Regions from separate parts of the Ensifer sp. NPDC090286 genome, predicted to be linked through region 1. Evidence: riboswitches for the same ligand, from Rfam matches in the RefSeq annotation. Region 1 holds a riboswitch; the other holds the start of a gene.
The links. A riboswitch is a leader RNA that binds a small molecule or an ion and turns the genes downstream of it on or off. The one in region 1 is predicted to bind S-adenosylmethionine.
Positions count from the first base shown of each region.

Region 2: linked by a shared signal. The riboswitch ahead of metA (homoserine O-succinyltransferase) and the one ahead of ACIQUG_RS18215 (O-succinylhomoserine sulfhydrylase) in region 1 are both predicted to bind S-adenosylmethionine.

Region 1 covers NZ_JBIVYF010000003.1:623,129-631,847, reverse strand. Annotated here, with positions in the region: gene ACIQUG_RS18245 (GcrA family cell cycle regulator) at 1-215, opposite strand, end outside; gene ACIQUG_RS18240 (aspartate aminotransferase family protein) at 637-1,836, shown strand; gene argF (ornithine carbamoyltransferase) at 1,941-2,858, shown strand; gene ACIQUG_RS18230 (Hsp33 family molecular chaperone) at 3,092-4,081, shown strand; gene apaG (Co2+/Mg2+ efflux protein ApaG) at 4,154-4,546, opposite strand; gene ACIQUG_RS18220 (hypothetical protein) at 4,545-4,772, shown strand; gene ACIQUG_RS18215 (O-succinylhomoserine sulfhydrylase) at 4,774-5,958, opposite strand; SAM riboswitch at 6,003-6,081, opposite strand; gene ACIQUG_RS18210 (2'-deoxycytidine 5'-triphosphate deaminase) at 6,156-7,253, shown strand; tRNA gene ACIQUG_RS18205 (tRNA-Gly) at 7,335-7,409, shown strand; gene ACIQUG_RS18200 (transporter substrate-binding domain-containing protein) at 7,549-8,382, shown strand; gene ACIQUG_RS18195 (tellurite resistance TerB family protein) at 8,417-8,719, opposite strand, start outside.
Region 2 covers NZ_JBIVYF010000007.1:172,679-181,397, reverse strand. Annotated here, with positions in the region: gene ACIQUG_RS29805 (aldose epimerase family protein) at 1-270, opposite strand, end outside; gene ACIQUG_RS29800 (VWA domain-containing protein) at 466-1,650, opposite strand; gene metA (homoserine O-succinyltransferase) at 1,657-2,583, opposite strand; SAM riboswitch at 2,645-2,722, opposite strand; gene ACIQUG_RS29790 (NUDIX domain-containing protein) at 2,847-3,287, opposite strand; gene ACIQUG_RS29785 (AAA family ATPase) at 3,284-4,123, opposite strand; gene ACIQUG_RS29780 (RidA family protein) at 4,227-4,607, opposite strand; gene leuD (3-isopropylmalate dehydratase small subunit) at 4,618-5,223, opposite strand; gene ACIQUG_RS29770 (VOC family protein) at 5,379-5,795, opposite strand; gene ACIQUG_RS29765 (hypothetical protein) at 6,005-6,259, opposite strand; gene ACIQUG_RS29760 (HpcH/HpaI aldolase/citrate lyase family protein) at 6,385-7,290, shown strand; gene ACIQUG_RS29755 (DUF1737 domain-containing protein) at 7,287-7,493, shown strand; gene ACIQUG_RS29750 (metallopeptidase family protein) at 7,729-8,163, opposite strand; gene ACIQUG_RS29745 (ImuA family protein) at 8,333-8,719, shown strand, end outside.

The sequences.
Region 1 (8,719 bases):
TTCGGCGCACGCGGTGCCGAAGTCGGGCGCTTCGGACGGGCCGCCGTCGTGGTGCTGCCGCCGGCCTTGGCGCGACCTGGCAGGCTCAGGCGGTGAACCTTGCCGATGACAGCGTTACGGCTGACGCCGCCGAGCTGTGCCGCGATCTGGCTCGCGCTCAGGCCCTCGGACCAAAGCTTCTTCAGTTTCTCCACCCGCTCGTCAGTCCAGTTCATTTCTGCACTCTCCGTTCTCAGCGTTGGGGATGGCAGAATCCCTCACCGCACCCCGGCTGAACCCCGGGGTTGCAAACGCGATAACTCTTTTGGTGACTAGGTCCGCCGCATGCGTCTAGTAATTGAATGTTAACGTACTGACCGCTGGACTCTGTGGCAAGAGTCCCGGGAATCAGGCCGAATCGATTTCGTAGTTTTCCCCAACTTGCTCGGCCGGCGTTGCATTTTTGCAAGCCCTCCCGGACGATTTTTCTGCTGCCAGGAATCGATCCTTCATGTTGCGCTGCAAGGCTTGGTTTTGTTGACATTGCAGCGCGAAATGGGAATAGTGCCTGCGCCGCCGAAAGGCGGCATTTTTGATTTTTATCGGACCGCGTGAGGCGCGGGATCGATGTCGATCTGGAGTGAAGGAGAGCCTCGCATGACTGCAACAACGCCGCTTTACGATACCTACATGCGCGCGCCGTTGCGTTTCGAGCGAGGAGAGGGCGCCTGGCTGATCGCTGAAGACGGTACGCGTTATCTCGATTTCGGCGCCGGCGTTGCCGTGAACTCGCTCGGCCACGCGCATCCCCACCTCGTCGAAGCGCTGAAGGCGCAGGCCGACAAGGTTTGGCACCTGTCCAACCTCTATGAGATTGCGGGCCAGGAAAGCCTCGGTCGCCGGCTGACGGCCGTGACCTTTGCCGACAAGGTGTTTTTCACCAATTCGGGTGCGGAAGCGCTGGAATGCGCCATCAAGACGGCACGGCGTTACCACTTCTCCAAGGGTCACCCGGAGAAATTCCACGTCATCACCTTTGAGGGCGCTTTCCACGGCCGCACGATCGCGACGATCGCCGCCGGCGGTCAGCAGAAATACATCGAAGGTTTCGGTCCGAAGGCGCCGGGCTTCTACCAGGTCCCGTTCGGCGACATCGCTGCCGTCAAGAATGCGATCACAGAGGAAACCGCAGCGATCCTGATTGAGCCGATCCAGGGCGAGGGCGGTATCCGCCCGGCGACCAAGGAGTTTATGCAGGAACTGCGCGCGCTCTGCGACGAGTTCGGCCTGCTCCTGATCCTCGACGAGGTTCAGACGGGCGTCGGCCGTACCGGCAAGCTGTTTGCCTATGAATGGGCCGACATCCGCCCGGATATCATGGCGGTCGCCAAGGGTATCGGCGGCGGCTTCCCGTTCGGCGCCTGCCTGGCGACCGAGGAAGCCGCATCTGGCATGGTGGCGGGCACGCACGGCTCCACCTATGGCGGCAATCCGCTGGCCATGGCTGTCGGCAACGCCGTGCTCGACGTCGTTCTTGCCGACGGGTTCCTCACGCATGTGCGCGATGTCGCGCTGGTCTTCCGTCAGGGTCTTGCGTCGCTCAAGGACCGTTTCCCTGATGTCATCGAGGAGATCCGCGGCGACGGTCTGATGCTGGGCATCAAGGTGAAGGGCCCTTCGGCCGATCTGCTGAAGGAAATTCGCGCGGAGAAGCTTCTGGCCGTGCCGGCCGGCGAAAACGTGCTGCGCTTGCTGCCGCCGCTGACGATCACGGCCGAAGAGGCCCGCGAGGGCCTGGCACGTATCGAACGCGCCGCCGAGGCGGTTCGCAAGGCAAGCGGCAACGCCGCAGCCTGAAGATAGCGACCCAGGGCCGAATAAGGCGCTAGAATGACCTTCGTGCGGGCACGTATATAGCGTGCCGCACCAGGGACCGATTTTTCAGACAGGAACCGAGTACGATGGCAGGCACCAGACATTTTCTCGATCTTTCGGCCATGACGGCCGCCGACCTCCGGACGATCATCGACGATGCGCGCGTCCGAAAGGCAGCGACCAAGGCCGGAACCGCCGAGAAGCCGCTCGCCGGCAAGATGCTGGCGATGATCTTCGAAAAGCCCTCCACCCGTACCCGCGTTTCCTTCGATGTCGGCATGCGCCAGCTCGGCGGCGAAACCCTGTTTCTGTCGGGCACCGAAATGCAGCTCGGCCGCGCCGAGACGATCGGCGACACGGCCAAGGTCCTGTCGCGTTACGTCGACGCCATCATGATCCGCACCACCGACCACCGCCGTCTTCTGGAGCTGGCCGAGCATGCGACGGTCCCCGTCATCAACGGCCTGACCGACGATACCCACCCCTGCCAGATCATGGCCGACATCCTGACCTTCGAGGAGCATCGCGGCCCGGTGAAGGGCAAGACGATTGCCTGGACCGGCGACGGCAACAACGTCCTGCATTCGCTGATCGAAGGTTCCGCCCGTTTCGGCTACCGCATGAACATGGCCGTGCCGCTCGGCTCCGAGCCGCAGGACAAGTTCCTGAATTGGGCGCGCAACAATGGCGGCGAGGTCCTCTTGTGTCATGACGCAGAGCAGGCCGTCGCCGACGCCAATTGCGTGGTGACCGACACGTGGATCTCGATGAACCAGGAACACCGCGCCCGCGGCCACAACGTCTTCCAGCCCTACCAGGTCAACGAGGCGCTGATGAAGCGTGCGGCCTCCGATGCGCTGTTCATGCACTGCCTGCCGGCGCACCGCGGCGAAGAGGTCACCGACGACGTGATCGACGGTCCGCAGTCGGTGGTCTTCGACGAGGCGGAAAACCGCCTGCACGCACAGAAGTCGGTCATCGCCTGGTGCATGGGGCTCGTCTGAGCCGCCGTCGGGCAAGATCTTGACATTGCCAATGCGCGACACGATCTAGGCGGCATACGGGCGCTCCTGAACGAGCGAGCGCGCAGCCGTCTGGGTGGTGCGTCGCAACGCGGCGGCACAAACCTGGTGGACAATCCGTTTATCGCGGGATCAAGTGATTACAGCGGGCATGTTGCGCCGGGGGACAGGAATGTCCCTGGCGCAATCTGGTTGGCTGAGGCAAGGAGCAAGACATGACCGACATGACGCCAGGGCTGGGTGAGTTCGACTTCGCCGGTGACGATCACGTTGTGCCTTTCCAGGTGGAAGGCCTCGACGTGCGCGGCCGCGCCGTGCAGCTCGGCCCGATGCTGGACGCAATTCTCGAGCGCCACAACTATCCGCTCCCGGTCGCGCGCCTGGTTGCCGAAACCGTCGTGCTCACCGTGCTGCTCGGGACCTCGCTGAAGTTCGAAGGCAAGCTGATCGTCCAGACGCAAGGCGATGGCCCGGTCGATCTGGTCGTCGCCGATTTCTCGACGCCGGATCGCGTGCGCGCCTATGCCCGCTACGATCAGGAAGCGCTCGCGGCTGCCGAAAAGGACGGCCGCACCCTTTCGCACGAGCTGCTCGGAAAGGGCGTACTCGCCTTCACCATCGATCAGGGCGCCCATACCCAGCGTTACCAGGGAATTGTTGCGCTTGACGGTGCGACGCTCGAGGAAATCGCCGGCGTCTATTTCCGTCAGTCGGAGCAGATCCCGACCAAGGTGCGCCTTGGCGTGGCCGAGCTTCTCGATCGCGACGAAAACGGCAAGCCGCGTCATCGCTGGCGCGCCGGCGGCATGGTTGCCCAGTTCTTGCCCGAAGCGCCGGAGCGCATGCGCCAGCCCGACCTCTCGGGCGGCGACGGCGATGACGGCGAAAGCACGTTCGAGGACGACGATCTCTGGGCCGAAGCCAAGGTGATGGTCGAAACGATCGACATGGACGAATTGACCGATCCGATGGTTGGAACCGAGCGGCTGCTCTATCGCCTGTTCCACGAGCGCGGCGTTCGCGTCTATGAACCGCAAGCGGTTTATGACCGTTGCAGCTGCTCGCGCGAAAAGCTTCAGTCGGTGTTGTCGAACCTGAGCACGGACGACCTCGAAAGCACCATCGACGATGGCGAAGTCAAGGTTACCTGCGAGTTCTGCTCGACGACCTATCGCTTCGAAGCAAGCGAGGTGCGCCCGCAGTAGCGGGCGCCTCCGGCCGATTGGCCGCGATTTAGAGCGACGCTAGTCCCACGGACGCGCTGTTCCGGATTGGCGTCAGTTCAGGGTGCGCACGAGCCCGGGTGAATCGAGCGAGAAGGCGGGGATGGCCACGTTGAAGGTCTCTCCGCCTTCCGATTCCATGCTGTAGTGACCGAACATCACGCCCGAGGGCGTATCCAGCGGGCATCCGGACGAGTACTCATAGGTATCTCCGGGATTGAGCAGCGGCTGCTCGCCGATGACGCCCGGACCGCTGACCTCGTCGACTTGCCCATTCTCATCGGTAATGTGCCAGTAGCGCGTCATCAACCGCACGGTCGCGTCCGAGTGGTTTGAGATGACGATGCGATAGCCCCAAACATAGCGGCCGTCATCGGGATCCGACTGTTCTTCGAGATAGTACGGCTCCACCGTAACTTCTATGTCGCGGGTCAAAGCGCGATACATGGGCATCACCTTGCTTCAGGTCTTTCAGGGTATTCTACAGCAAGATGGTTTCGTCAAGAATAACGGCAAGATTGTGCGATCCCACGATGGGACGGATGGTCGTGCTGACGGGATCGGGCGGGTGAAGCGTGCCTGGCGCCTTGGCGCTGGGCCGCCGGAAAGTCCTTACGTGACCACCGGCAAGGGGCGTCGGCCGCCGTTGGTCACGGCGGCCGCGTCTTCGTAAATCAGGCCTTCACGGCCTTCAGCGCGCGGGCGAAATCTTCCACCACATCGTCGCTGTCCTCGATACCGGCCGAGAAGCGCACGGTGCCGGCGGACATGCCGAGCTCCGTACGGGCCTCGTCGGTCAGGTTCTTGTGCGTGGTCGTGGCCGGATGGGTGATCAGGCTCTTGCTGTCGCCGAGGTTGTTGGAGATGCGCACGATCTCCAGTGCATTCTGCAGCGCGAAGGCAGCATCCTTGCCGCCCTTCAGTTCGAAGGCGACGAGCGTCGAGCCGCCGGTCATCTGCTTGGCGATGATATCGGCCTGTGGGTGATCCTTGCGGCCGGGATAGATGACCTTGGCGACCTGCGGCTGTTCCGCCAGGAAGTCGGCGACGCGGCGGGCCGTTTCCGTCTGCTGACGCACGCGCAGCGGCAGCGTCTCGATGCCCTTCAGCAGCGTCCAGGCGTTGAACGGCGACATCGCCGGGCCGGTGTGGCGGAAGTAGTCGTGCAGGTGCTCGTTGATCCATTCCTTGTCGGAAAGCACCACGCCGCCGAGGCAGCGGCCCTGGCCGTCGATATGCTTGGTGGCGGAATAGACGACGATATGGGCGCCGAGTTCCAGCGGCTTCTGGAAGAGCGGCGTCGCAAAGACGTTGTCGACGACGACCTTGGCGCCGATCTGGTTGGCGAGCTTGGCGACGCCGGCAATGTCGATGACTTCAAGCGTCGGGTTGGTCGGGCTTTCGAGGAAGAAGACCTTGGTGTTCTTCTGGATCGCCTTTTCCCAGTTGGTGAGATCGCGCCCGTCAACCAGCGTGCACTCGATGCCGTATTTCGGCGCCAGCGTCTCGACCACCCAACGGCAGGAGCCGAAGAGCGCGCGGGCAGCGACGATATGATCGCCGGCCTTCAACTGGCAGAGGATGGCGGCGGTGACCGCGGCCATGCCCGATGCGGTGGCGCGCGCGTCTTCAGCGCCTTCCAGCATGCACATGCGCTTTTCGAACATGTCGTTGGTCGGGCTGCCGTAGCGGGCGTAGATGAAACCTTCGGTCTCGCCCTTGAAGCGCGCTTCAGCCGCTTCCGAAGTCTCGTAGACGAAGCCCTGGGTGAGGAAGATCGCTTCGGAGGTCTCGCCGTGCTGGGAGCGGGTCGTGCCGCCATGGACCAGTTGCGTTGCGGGGCGCCAGTTTTTGCTCATGTGACGATCACTTTCAAAAACAAAAAAACCGGCCGCGTGAAGGGCCGGTTTGACACCCGGCCTTTTTAGCTACTTGTTTAACGTGGCTGCAAGCCGACCGGCCAAATCACCACGGGATAAAGCTTCAATACTGCCAGGGTACGCTTGCGTCAATTCCCGGAGTTTGGTTTTGTCTCGCAACTGAAAAGAGGACTGCAATGGGCCGCGACACTGGGATTTTGGCCGATCGCGCGATCGCCGCGCTGTTCGAATCGGGACGCCTGAAGAGCGAGAAGCCGCTGGATGACGATCAGATCCAGCCGGCGAGCCTCGACCTGCGCCTCGGCGCCAAGGCTTTTCGCGTCCGCGCGAGCTTCATGCCGGGTCCGTCTCATCTCGTTGCCGACAAGCTCGACCGGCTGAAGCTGCACGTGGTCGACCTGACCGAGGGCGCGGTGCTGGAGACCGGCTGCGTCTACATCGTGCCGTTGATGGAAAGCCTGGCGCTGCCGAAGGGCATGTCGGCCTCGGCCAACCCGAAGAGTTCGACCGGCCGCCTCGACATCTTCACCCGCGTCATCACCGACCGCGCCCAGGAATTCGACAAGATCCCGGCCGGCTACAGCGGTCCGCTTTATCTCGAAATCAGCCCGCGCACCTTCCCGATCGTCGTGCGCCGCGGCTCGCGCCTGTCGCAGATCCGCTTCCGCATGGGCCAATCGATCCTGTCGGAACAGGAATTGCAGGCGCTGCATGATAGCGACGTGCTGGTGGCGAGCGACAAGCCGAACGTCAGCGGTGGCGGCATCGCGCTGTCGATCGATCTGAAGGGCACCGGGCCCGAAGGCCTGATCGGCTATCGCGGCAAGCACCACACGGCGGTCATCGATGTTGACAAGAAGGCGCAGCACGCGATCTTCGATTTCTGGGAGCCGCTCTACAGCCGCGGCCGCGACGAACTGATCCTCGATCCGGATGAGTTCTACATTCTCGTTTCGCGCGAGGCCGTGCATGTGCCACCGCTTTATGCGGCCGAGATGACGCCGTTCGATCCGCTGGTCGGCGAATTCCGTGTGCATTACGCCGGTTTCTTCGATCCGGGCTTCGGTCATGCCTCTGCCGGCGGCACGGGCAGCCGTGCGGTGCTGGAAGTGCGCAGCCACGAGGTGCCGTTCATCCTCGAACACGGCCAGATCGTCGGCCGCCTGATCTACGAACACATGCTGGAACGCCCGGATGGTCTCTACGGTCTCGGCGTCGGCTCCAACTATCAGGCGCAGGGCCTGAAGCTCTCGAAGCATTTTCGCGCCGAGTAGGGGATTTCGAAGTGACCCTGGCGCGATCCGGCGCAAGGGTGCTTGACAGATCGCCCCGGTTCGGGAAATTTCGCAGGCGCCGCGGGTGTAGTTCAGCGGTAGAACGCCAGCTTCCCAAGCTGGATGTCGTCGGTTCGATCCCGATCACCCGCTCCATTCCTTCCTGACCGATCATTGCCTCGATGGCGTAAGGCCTATGGCCAGTTGCGCCGTGGACGGCTAACCTAGGACGGGATGAATCATCCGCGGTTCTAAGGGCCGCATCTGACACACGAGACGTGCCGGCCCGCTGCCCATGAAGCTTTTCTCCCTGTTTGCCCTTTGCGCGTCCTTGATCGCAACGCCGCTTGCGGCCCAGCCCAAGGATCTGCCGCTCCTTTTCGATGCGCGCGAACGCATCGCCAAGCCGGATCTCACGGGCCTCGCGCGCCTGCGCTTCTTGACGACGGTGGACTTTCCGCCGTTCAACTTCATCGATCAGTCGGGCAAGCTTTCGGGATTTCATGTCGATCTCGTGCGCGAGATCTGCCGCGAGCTCGACATTGAAGCCAAGTGCCAGATCCAGGCGGTGACCTATGCGGAGCTGCTGCCGGCGCTGGAACAGGGGCAGGGCGAGGCGGTGGCCGCCGGCGTCGCCGTCGGTCCGGAACTGCGCCAGCGCTTCGGCTTTTCGCGCGCCTTCATGCGGCTCCCGGCGCGGTTCGCGGTCAACACCAAGGCGGCGGGCGCAGTGGCCGCGCCGAAGGATCTGAAGGGCAAGCCGGTCGGCGTCGTTGCCGGAACCACGCATGAGGCGATGTTCAAGGCGTTCTTCCCGAAGATCGAGGCCAAGGTCTTTCCGGACCGCGAGGCCATGCTGACGGCGCTGCAGAAGGGCGATGTGCCGGCGGTGTTTTCCGACGGCATGCAGCTTTCCTTCTGGATCTCTGGCAGCGCTGCCGGCGGTTGCTGCGCGCTCGTCGATGGCGCCTACTTCTCGCAACGTTTCCTCGGCGAAGGCCTGACGATCATGAACCGCAAGTCGGAGCCGGCACTGACCCAGGCGATCGATCACGCGCTGCTGGCGTTGTCGCGCAGCGGCCGTTTGGAGGAAATCTACCTGCGCTACTTCCCGAACGGTATCTACTGAGCTTCAGGGCTTCCCGGTGCGGTCGTCGGCTGGCCTATCGGCGGAAGCGTGCGAGCGCGCCGCGCTCGATGGCGGCGCAGGTCAGTTTGTCGAGGCCAAGCCGGTCGCGCAGCAGCTGCAGCAGGCGGATTTCTTCGTTGCGGATGCGCTGGTCGGCAGCCGCGATCTCGACGGCGAGCGCGTAGGCCGTCTCGTGGAACTTCTCCGGCAGCGCTTCGCGCACGATCTCGAGCATGATGTCGAGCCCCTCGGGCGCCGCCAGCTGTGCCGAACATTCATGGCCGATATGGACGAGGCTATCCTCGTCGAATCCTTCGAACACGGGCAGGAACTGGAC
Region 2 (8,719 bases), on a different contig from region 1:
GTAGGCCTCGCCATCGAGCGTGAAGCGGCCGTTGCCGATGCGATTGGCGCAACGGCCGGGCGTGGCGCCGAGATAGGGCGAATGGGCGAGATAGCTTTCGAGATCGGTGAAGCCGAGCACCAGCGGCGGCTCGTGGCCTTCCAAGCGCAGGTCCTGGATCACCGAACCCCAGGTGAGCACATGCGCGGTGAGGCCGCCACCGGAAAGCACCACACGATGGACCAGCTCGCCGGATGGCAGGTGGCCGAAGATTTCCGTGTTCTGATGCATGTTCACCGCTTACTCCCCTCTTCGCGATCGCAGCAACCTGCGTCATTTCAAAGAGCGCGGCAACTGGAATTCTCACTGCATGTGCCGTTAAATCGTCTCTGGTGCGGGTACGAAAACATGCAAGCCATTCAAAGCGCTACGGCGACCGTGGCGGCTGTTCAAAGGCACACGGCGCTCAAGATTTTCGTGGCGCGTTCAACGCGACAGCTGCTTGGTCGCATCCTGCAGGCCGGCGAGCGTCAATGGAAACATCCGCCCCTCGAACAGGCTCTTCACCATGCCGATCGATTGGGTGTAACTCCAGTGCTGTTCGGGCACGGGGTTGATCCAGATCGAGCGCGGAAAATGCGCCGTCAGACGCGAGAGCCAGAGGGCGCCTGCCTCGTCGTTCCAGTGCTCGACCGAGCCGCCAGGGTGGCTGATCTCATACGGGCTCATCGAGGCGTCGCCGACGAAGATCGCGCAGTAGTCGCCGCCATAGGTGCGTAGCACTTCGGTCGTCCGGGTGATATCGACGCGCCGGCGGCGATTGTCCTTCCACAGGCCCTCGTAGACGCAGTTGTGGAAGTAGAAATGCTCCATGTGGCGGAACTCGCTGCGGGCCGCTGAAAACAGCTCTTCGACGATGCGGATATGATCGTCCATCGAGCCGCCGATGTCGAAGAACATCAGGAGCTTCACGGCATTGCGACGCTCGGGCCTTGTCACCACGTCGAGATAGCCGTGTTCGGCGGTGGCGCGGATCGTGCCACCGAGATCAAGCTCGTCGGCAGCACCCTGGCGCACCCAGCGCCTCAGGCGCTTCAGCGCCACCTTGATGTTGCGCGTGCCGAGTTCGACCGTATCGTCGTAGTCCTTGAACTCGCGCCGGTCCCAGACCTTGACGGCGCGGCGGTGGCGCGACTGGTCCTGGCCGATCCTCACCCCCTCGGGATTGTAGCCATAGGCGCCGAAGGGCGAGGTGCCGGCGGTGCCGATCCATTTCGAGCCGCCCTGGTGCCGGCCCTTTTGTTCCTGCAGCCGCTGGCGCAAGGTCTCCATCAGCTTGTCGAAGCCGCCAAGCGCCTCGATCAGGCGTTTTTCTTCCTCGCTCAGATGCTTCTCTGCGAGCTTGCGCAGCCAGTCCTCGGGGATGACGGCCTCTTCGCCCGCCTCCATCGGGTTGACGGCTTCAAGACCGGAAAAGCAATGCTGGAACACCCGGTCGAAGCGGTCGATATGGCGCTCGTCCTTCACCAGTGCCGTGCGCGCCAGATAGTAGAAGGCCTCGACGTCGAAGGTGGCGATGCCCGCCTCCATCCCCTCGATCAAGGACAGGAATTCCCGGAGCGTGACCGGGACCTTCGCCGCCTTGAGTTCGAGGAAGAAGGGAATGAACATCTGACCTCAGCTTTTCCCGGCGCCGATCTCCGCGACATCATACGGCGTCGTCTGGTACATCTCGTTGATCCAGTTGCCGAAGAAGAGATGCGCATGACTGCGCCAGCGGTTCTGCGGCGGCAGGGTCGAATCGTTGTGCGGGAAGTAGTCGTGCGGCATCTTGATCGGCACGCCCGCATCCACGTCGCGGAAGTATTCGTCCGACAGCGAGGTCGAATCATACTCCACGTGGTTGAACATGTAGAGCCGGTTGCCCTTCTTCTCGTGCACCAGGCAGACGCCCATCTCCTTCGATTCCATCAGGATTTCGAGGCTCGGCACCTTGTCGATGTCGGCGCGGCGAACCTCGGTCCAGCGCGAGACCGGGACGGCGAAATCGTCGGAGAAGCCGTTGAGGTAGACGGAGGAGCGATTGAGGTTCTGGTGGCGGTAGACGCCGAAGGCCTTTTCCTTCAGCGCATACTTCGGCACGTCGTGGAAGTGATAGATCGCCGCCATCGCGCCCCAGCAGACGTTGAGCGTCGAATGCACGTTGGTCTCGGTCCAGTCGAGGATGCGCTTCAGTTCGTCCCAATAGGTGACGTCCTCGTATTCCAGCGTCTCGACCGGCGCGCCGGTGATGATGAAGCCGTCGAACTTGCGGCCCTGCACCTCTTCCCAGGTCTCGTAGAAGGAGAGCAGGTGATCTTCCGAGGTGTTCTTGGCCCGGTGAGCGCCGATGCGCACCAGTGACAATTCCACCTGCAGCGGCGAGGCGCCGATCAGGCGCGCCATCTGGATCTCCGTCTTGATCTTGTTCGGCATGAGGTTCAGGAGCCCGATCTGGAGCGGGCGGATATCCTGACGGATCGCCACGGTCTCGGTCATCACCCGCACGCCCTCATGCACGAGGGTTTCGAAGGCGGGCAGCGTATCGGGAATCTTGATGGGCATGGGCTTCCACTCGATCAATACAAAAAAACCGGCGGCGATTGATCGCGACCGGTCCTCGGAAATCCAACTTTCCTCGGCCCTTTAGCGACTTGTTTAACGTGGCTGCAAGCCGGCCGGCCAAATCACCACGGGGAATTTGATAGCGCGAGTGGGCCGCGGGGGTCAAGAAAAACGATTCGGGGTGTCGTGGCCCCTCGTCCCGCTGCCGCGACCTTCTCGCCGTTTTGACCGGGAGGAGGCGCCTTGCTGCTCCCAGTTGGCGTTTACCACCCAACAGTTCGCAGCAGGCTTAGAGCATCCCGCATGCCATAACCGAGCCGGCGCTCAGCCTCATCGAGGCCGAGCCAGAAGAAGCGGAAGCGGATCGGCTCGCCGCCGCCAAAAGGCGTCATTTCCTGATGTATCCAGCTCTGCCGTTGCTCTCCGGTAAGCGCGACGTGAAAATAGTGTCGCCGATGATATATTGTCCTGTCGTCCTTCGGGTAGTGGTAGTCCTGCGTGACGAGATGGGTGAGCGCCTCCGTCGGCGTCAGCCCGGTTTCCTCGACGAACTCTCGCAAGGCCGATGTCTGCGGGCTTTCGCCCGGCTCCATCGTGCCGCCGGGTACCTGCAGCGCGATGTCGGGGAAATCCGGCTCGTCGAAGACCAGCAGGCGGTCCTGCCAGGTGGCGTAGATCAGGACCTTGTGCGCATCCGGGTTCATACGTCGCGGCGGGCCATGAAGGCGAGGCGCTCGAAGAGGTGCACGTCCTGCTCGTTCTTCAGCAGTGCACCATGCAGCTTCGGCAGCATGGTCTTGGCGTCGGCCCTGAGATCGGCCGGATCGACCTCGTCGGCGACGAGCAGGCGGATCCAGTCGAGCGCTTCCGATGTCGACGGCTTCTTCTTCAGCCCCGGCACCTGGCGGATGTCGTAGAAGGCGGCAAGCGCCGCCGACAGCAGCGTCTTGCGGATGCCGGGATAGTGCACCTCGACGATGCGGGCGAGCGTGTCTGCGTCGGGGAAGCGGATATAGTGGAAGAAGCAGCGGCGCAGAAACGCGTCCGGCAGTTCCTTCTCGTTGTTGGACGTGATGATGACGATCGGCCGCTGGCGGGCGGCGATCATCTCGCCGGTCTCGTAGACATGGAACTCCATGCGGTCGAGCTCCTGCAAGAGGTCGTTCGGAAACTCGATGTCGGCCTTGTCGATCTCGTCGATCAGAAGCACCACGCGGCGATCCGCCTCGAAGGCCTGCCAGAGCTTGCCCTTGCGGATATAGTTCCGGACCTCGTTGACGCGCTCGTCGCCGAGCTGGCTGTCGCGAAGCCGCGACACGGCGTCATATTCGTAAAGGCCCTGCTGCGCCTTGGTCGTTGACTTGACGCTCCATTCGATCAGTTCGAGGCCAAGGGCGGCGGCGATCTGGCGGGCAAGCTCGGTCTTGCCGGTGCCGGGCTCGCCTTTGACCAGCAGGGGCCGTTCCAGCCGGATCGCGGCGTTGACGGCGATCATCAGGTCCTTGTCGGCGATATAGTCGGCGGTGCCTTGAAATTGCATGGGCGTCTTCCGGTTCAGCGTAAGTCAGGCGAAGTCATGCCCTATGGACTATCGCATAATGGCTTAAATCGGAATCGTTTTGAGGGCAGGCGTGATCAAGGGGTCAGCCGCGAAGGGCGGTGGCCTCGATCTCGATCAGCATTTCCGGGCGGATCAGGTCGCAGACGATCATCGTTGCGGTCGGGCGGATCTCGCCGAAGACTTCGCCGAAGATCGGGAACACCCGGTCGGCGAAGCTGGCATCGGTGACGTAGTAGTGGTTGCGCACCACATCCTTCATCGAGAAGCCCGCTTCCTTCAGCGCGCCCTCGATCGTCTTCAGGCAATTGCGCGCCTGCTCCTCCACCGTCTCGGGCATGGTCATGGTGGCGTAGTCATAGCCGGTCGTGCCGGAGACGAAGCACCAGTCGCCCATCGCGACGGCACGCGAATAGCCTGCCGTCTTTTCGAAGGGCGAACCCGAGGAGATGAGCTTGCGCGCCATGCTTCTCGCTTTAAGCCCAGGGACGCGAAGCGCCCACCGTCTTTTCGAAGCTGTCGATGGCGGTTGCCTTTTCCAGCGTCAGGCCGATGTCGTCGAGGCCGTTCAGCAGGCAGTGACGCTTGAAGGCATCGACCTCGAACTTGACCGAGCCGCCGTCCGGGCCGGTGATTTCCTGGGATTCCAGGTCGATCGAGAGGATGGCGTTGGAGCCGCGCGAGGCGTCGTCCATCAGCTTGTCGAGGTCAGCCTGGCTGACGACGATCGGCAGAATGCCGTTCTTGAAACAGTTGTTGTAGAAGATGTCGGCAAAGGACGTGGAGATCACGCAGCGGATGCCGAAGTCGAGCAGCGCCCACGGAGCATGCTCGCGAGAGGAGCCGCAGCCGAAATTGTCGCCGGCAACCAGGATGCTGGCGTTCTGGTAGGCCGGCTTGTTGAGCACGAAATCCGGGTTGACCGAGCCGTCTTCGTTGTAGCGGGCTTCGGCGAAGAGGCCCTTGCCAAGGCCGGTGCGCTTGATCGTCTTCAGGTAATCCTTCGGAATGATCATGTCCGTGTCGATGTTGACGACGGGGAGGGGGGCGGCGACACCGGTGAGCTTGACGAATTTTTCCATAACTTCAGGCCTTCGATTTCAGAAGAATGTTGCGCTAGCGTTTAGATGAGTTTTGCGCCGAAATGAAGGAAAATCTGTTCAAATAGGCTTCGCCGGGTGGGTGAAAATGCCCGCCCGGCGAGAGCTTCGTCCGGATTTCGATTGTCTGCAGGGACTTAGCCTGCCTTGACCGGGCTGTTCATGGCCCAGAGAACGCCGAAGGGATCGCGGAGCTGGCCGTAGCGGTCGCCCCAGAACATCACCTCGATCGGCATCACCACTTCGGCACCGGCGGCAACCGCACGGTCCCACCAGGCATCGATGTCGTCGACGGTGAGCGTCAGGGTGAAGGCTTGCGGCTTTTCCAAGGGATGGCCGTATTCCGGATAGGCGTCGGCGAGCATCAGCGAGCTACCGTTGACATAGAGGTGGATGTGCATCGTCCGGCCCTGCTCGTCGAGCGGATGCCGGCCCACTTCCTTGCCGCCAAAGGCGCGCTGGTAGAATTCGGAGGCCTTGGCGGCGCCATCGACCTGAAGATAGGGCAGAAGGCCGTTGAGGACCGGTGCCGGCTGCTGCGTCTGGGTATCCATATCGTTCTCCATCCTGTTTAAAGAGCCAGGACCGTGCTGGCCTGCTTCAAGGACGGACATGGAATGGTCGATCCGACATGGGGTCGAAAAAAAATCGCAGCCGGCTGGATGACAGTTTTCAAGGGACGCCGACAGGACTCGAGCCGATCGTTGATCGGCCCGATTGCAGGGTACCAAGATCGCTGGGGATCGCTTCCGACCGCCGGGAATTAGAGGTCGATGATCGTGCCGCGACCGTCGTTCCAGATGCGCATCTCGCGCTGGCCCTGGGCGGGGCCTGCGGCAGCCGGGCGCACGGTGGCGCGGGCTGGCCTGAAGTTCAGCCGGGTGGCAATGGCGCTGCCGACCACGACGACGGCGGCGATGCCGGCAAGGGCCAGCGCCAGCGAGGCGGTAAGCACAAAGGCCGCGAACGTGATGGTCAGGGCTGCGGCCGTAAAGAGAACAGAGCGAATGCTTTGCATAATCGTCACCTTTCTGATGGCGATGTGGGGGTTCGCCTTCGGACTTGCAAGAGGCAGGCCCTCGAAAGGGGTGCGGCGGTTCGCCTCGTCTTGCGGAACGCGGCAAAGGCGGGCACAACTGAAGCATGAACAAATCGAGCGAACATCACCCGGTACGCCTGCGCCGCTCGGTGCTTTGCGTGCCGGCCGACAATGCCCGCGCGCTTGCCAAGGTCGCGGAACTTGCGACGGATGCTGCGATCTTCGATCTCGAGGATGCGGTAGCGCCCGAGCGCAAGGTGGAAGCGCGTGCGGCGCTGGTGCAGTATCTGACGACAAGCCGGCCGGATTGCGAGATCGTCATCCGCATCAATGCGATCGGCTCGGACTATGGCCAGGGCGATCTTGCTGCTGCGCTTGTGGCCAATCCCGACGCCGTCCTGTTGCCGAAGGTCGAAAGCCCAGCGGATATCCAGGCGGCGGCCGACTGGCTCGACGAGAACGATGCGCCGGAGACGTTGCGCCTCTGGGCGATGATCGAGACGCCGCGCGGAGTGATCAACGCGCCTCTTATCGCCGAGGCCGGCCGCACCTTCAGCGGCAGGCTCGATTGTTTCGTCGTCGGCCTCAACGACCTGCGCAAGGAGACCGGCGTTCCGGATCGTCCGGGCCGGCCCTATCTCATCCCCTGGCTGATGCAGATCCTGCTTGCCGCGCGTGGTGGCGGGCTCGATGTCATCGATGCCGTGTTCAACGATTTTCGCGACGCTGCCACCTTTGACGAAGAATGCCGGCAGGGCCGCGACATGGGCTATGACGGCAAGATGCTGATCCATCCGGCGCAGATCGACCCGGCGAACGAGCGCTTCGGCGTCGAGCAGATCGCCGTCGACGAGGCCCGCGCGATCATCGCCGCCTTTGCGCTCTCGGAAAATGCCGGCAAGGGCGTCATCAATCTCAACGGACGCATGGTCGAGCGGCTGCACCTCTACCAGGCCGTAACGCTTGCCGCCAAGGCGGACCTCATCGAACAACGAAAGACAAGATCTTGAAACTCTACCGCTTCCTGACCGGTCCCGACGACGCCACCTTCTGCCACAAGGTGACGGCGGCGCTGAACCAGGGCTGGAGCCTGCACGGCTCGCCCACGTATGCCTTCAATGCCGATACGCAGCACATGCAGTGCGGTCAGGCGGTGGTCAAGGAGGTCGAGGGCAAGGATTACACCCCGGATATCAAGCTGTCGGAACAGTAGGCAGTTTAGCCCTCTCCTCGGGTTTCACCCGAGGAGTAACCCTCTCCCCGCGGGCAGGGAGAGGGGACGCGACGGACGCTTGGTCATCGCGAATAGTCGGCACGTGAAGCCCGTTTCTGGAATTGGGTATGCAGGCGAGCGGGTGCCGCGCGTTTCCGTCGCCCCGCCTGCGGGGATAAGGTGCCGGCAGGCGGATGGGGCAGCCCTCACCGCGCGATGATCGGCAAATGAAGCGTCAGCCGCCGACGTGCTCGACGCTGGCCTCGATCCGTTCCATGTCGTCGTCGGAGAGGCCGAAATGGTGGCCGATCTCGTGGATCAGCACGTGGGTGATGATGTCGCCGAGCGTCTCCTCGTTCTCCGCCCAGTAGTCGATGATCGGGCGGCGATAGAGGGTGATGCGGTTCGGAAACTGGCCGGTTTCCATGGTGAAGCGTTCGCTGATGCCACTGCCTTCGAAGAGGCCGAGCAGGTCGAAAGGCGTTTCCAGCGCCATGTCCTCGAAAACGTCGTCGCTCGGGAAGTCGGCGACCTCGATGACAAGGTCGGTCGTCAGCTGGCGGAATTCCTGCGGCAGGTGGCCATAGGCCTCCAGCGCAAGTTGCTCGAAAGTGGTAAGCGTCGGTGCGTGGCGTTCCCGCCAATCATCGGTCTGGTCAATGCGGGCCATAGGCACTCCTTGTTGCCCTCCATATAGCGATTTTGCCTTTGTTTTTCGAGTGTTGAATTCCTTGACCACAGGGACAGGAATAAATTCTTAGAATTGGCTGTTGACTCATTTAGGAAGCTCTGGAATCTAATAGAACATAACATGAACATACTGATGGGAGTTGACCGTCATGGCCGACACAGCCGTGCAGCGGGAGACGGTACTTTCGCTCCGAGAAACCATAGCCAGGATCGAAAACCGTCGGCTTCCGGGCGTCGTGCGAGCCGCCAAGGCGGCCGATCCCGGCGGCTTCCGTCAACGGGAAGAAGACGAGCCTGGCCGCAAGGCGCTGGCGCTTGGCGTTCCCGATCTGGACGATCTTCTCGAAGGCGGCCTGCCGCTCGAAGGCATGACGGAAATCCGCAATGCAGAGACGCGCGATGCGGGTGCGGCCGCCGGTTTTGCCGCAGCACTCGGCGTGCTCTGCCAACGGGCGCGGCTTGAGAAGGGAGAGCCGGCGGCTCCCGTTCTCTGGATCAGCCAGTCGATGGCTTCCAACGAGGCGGGCATGCCTTAT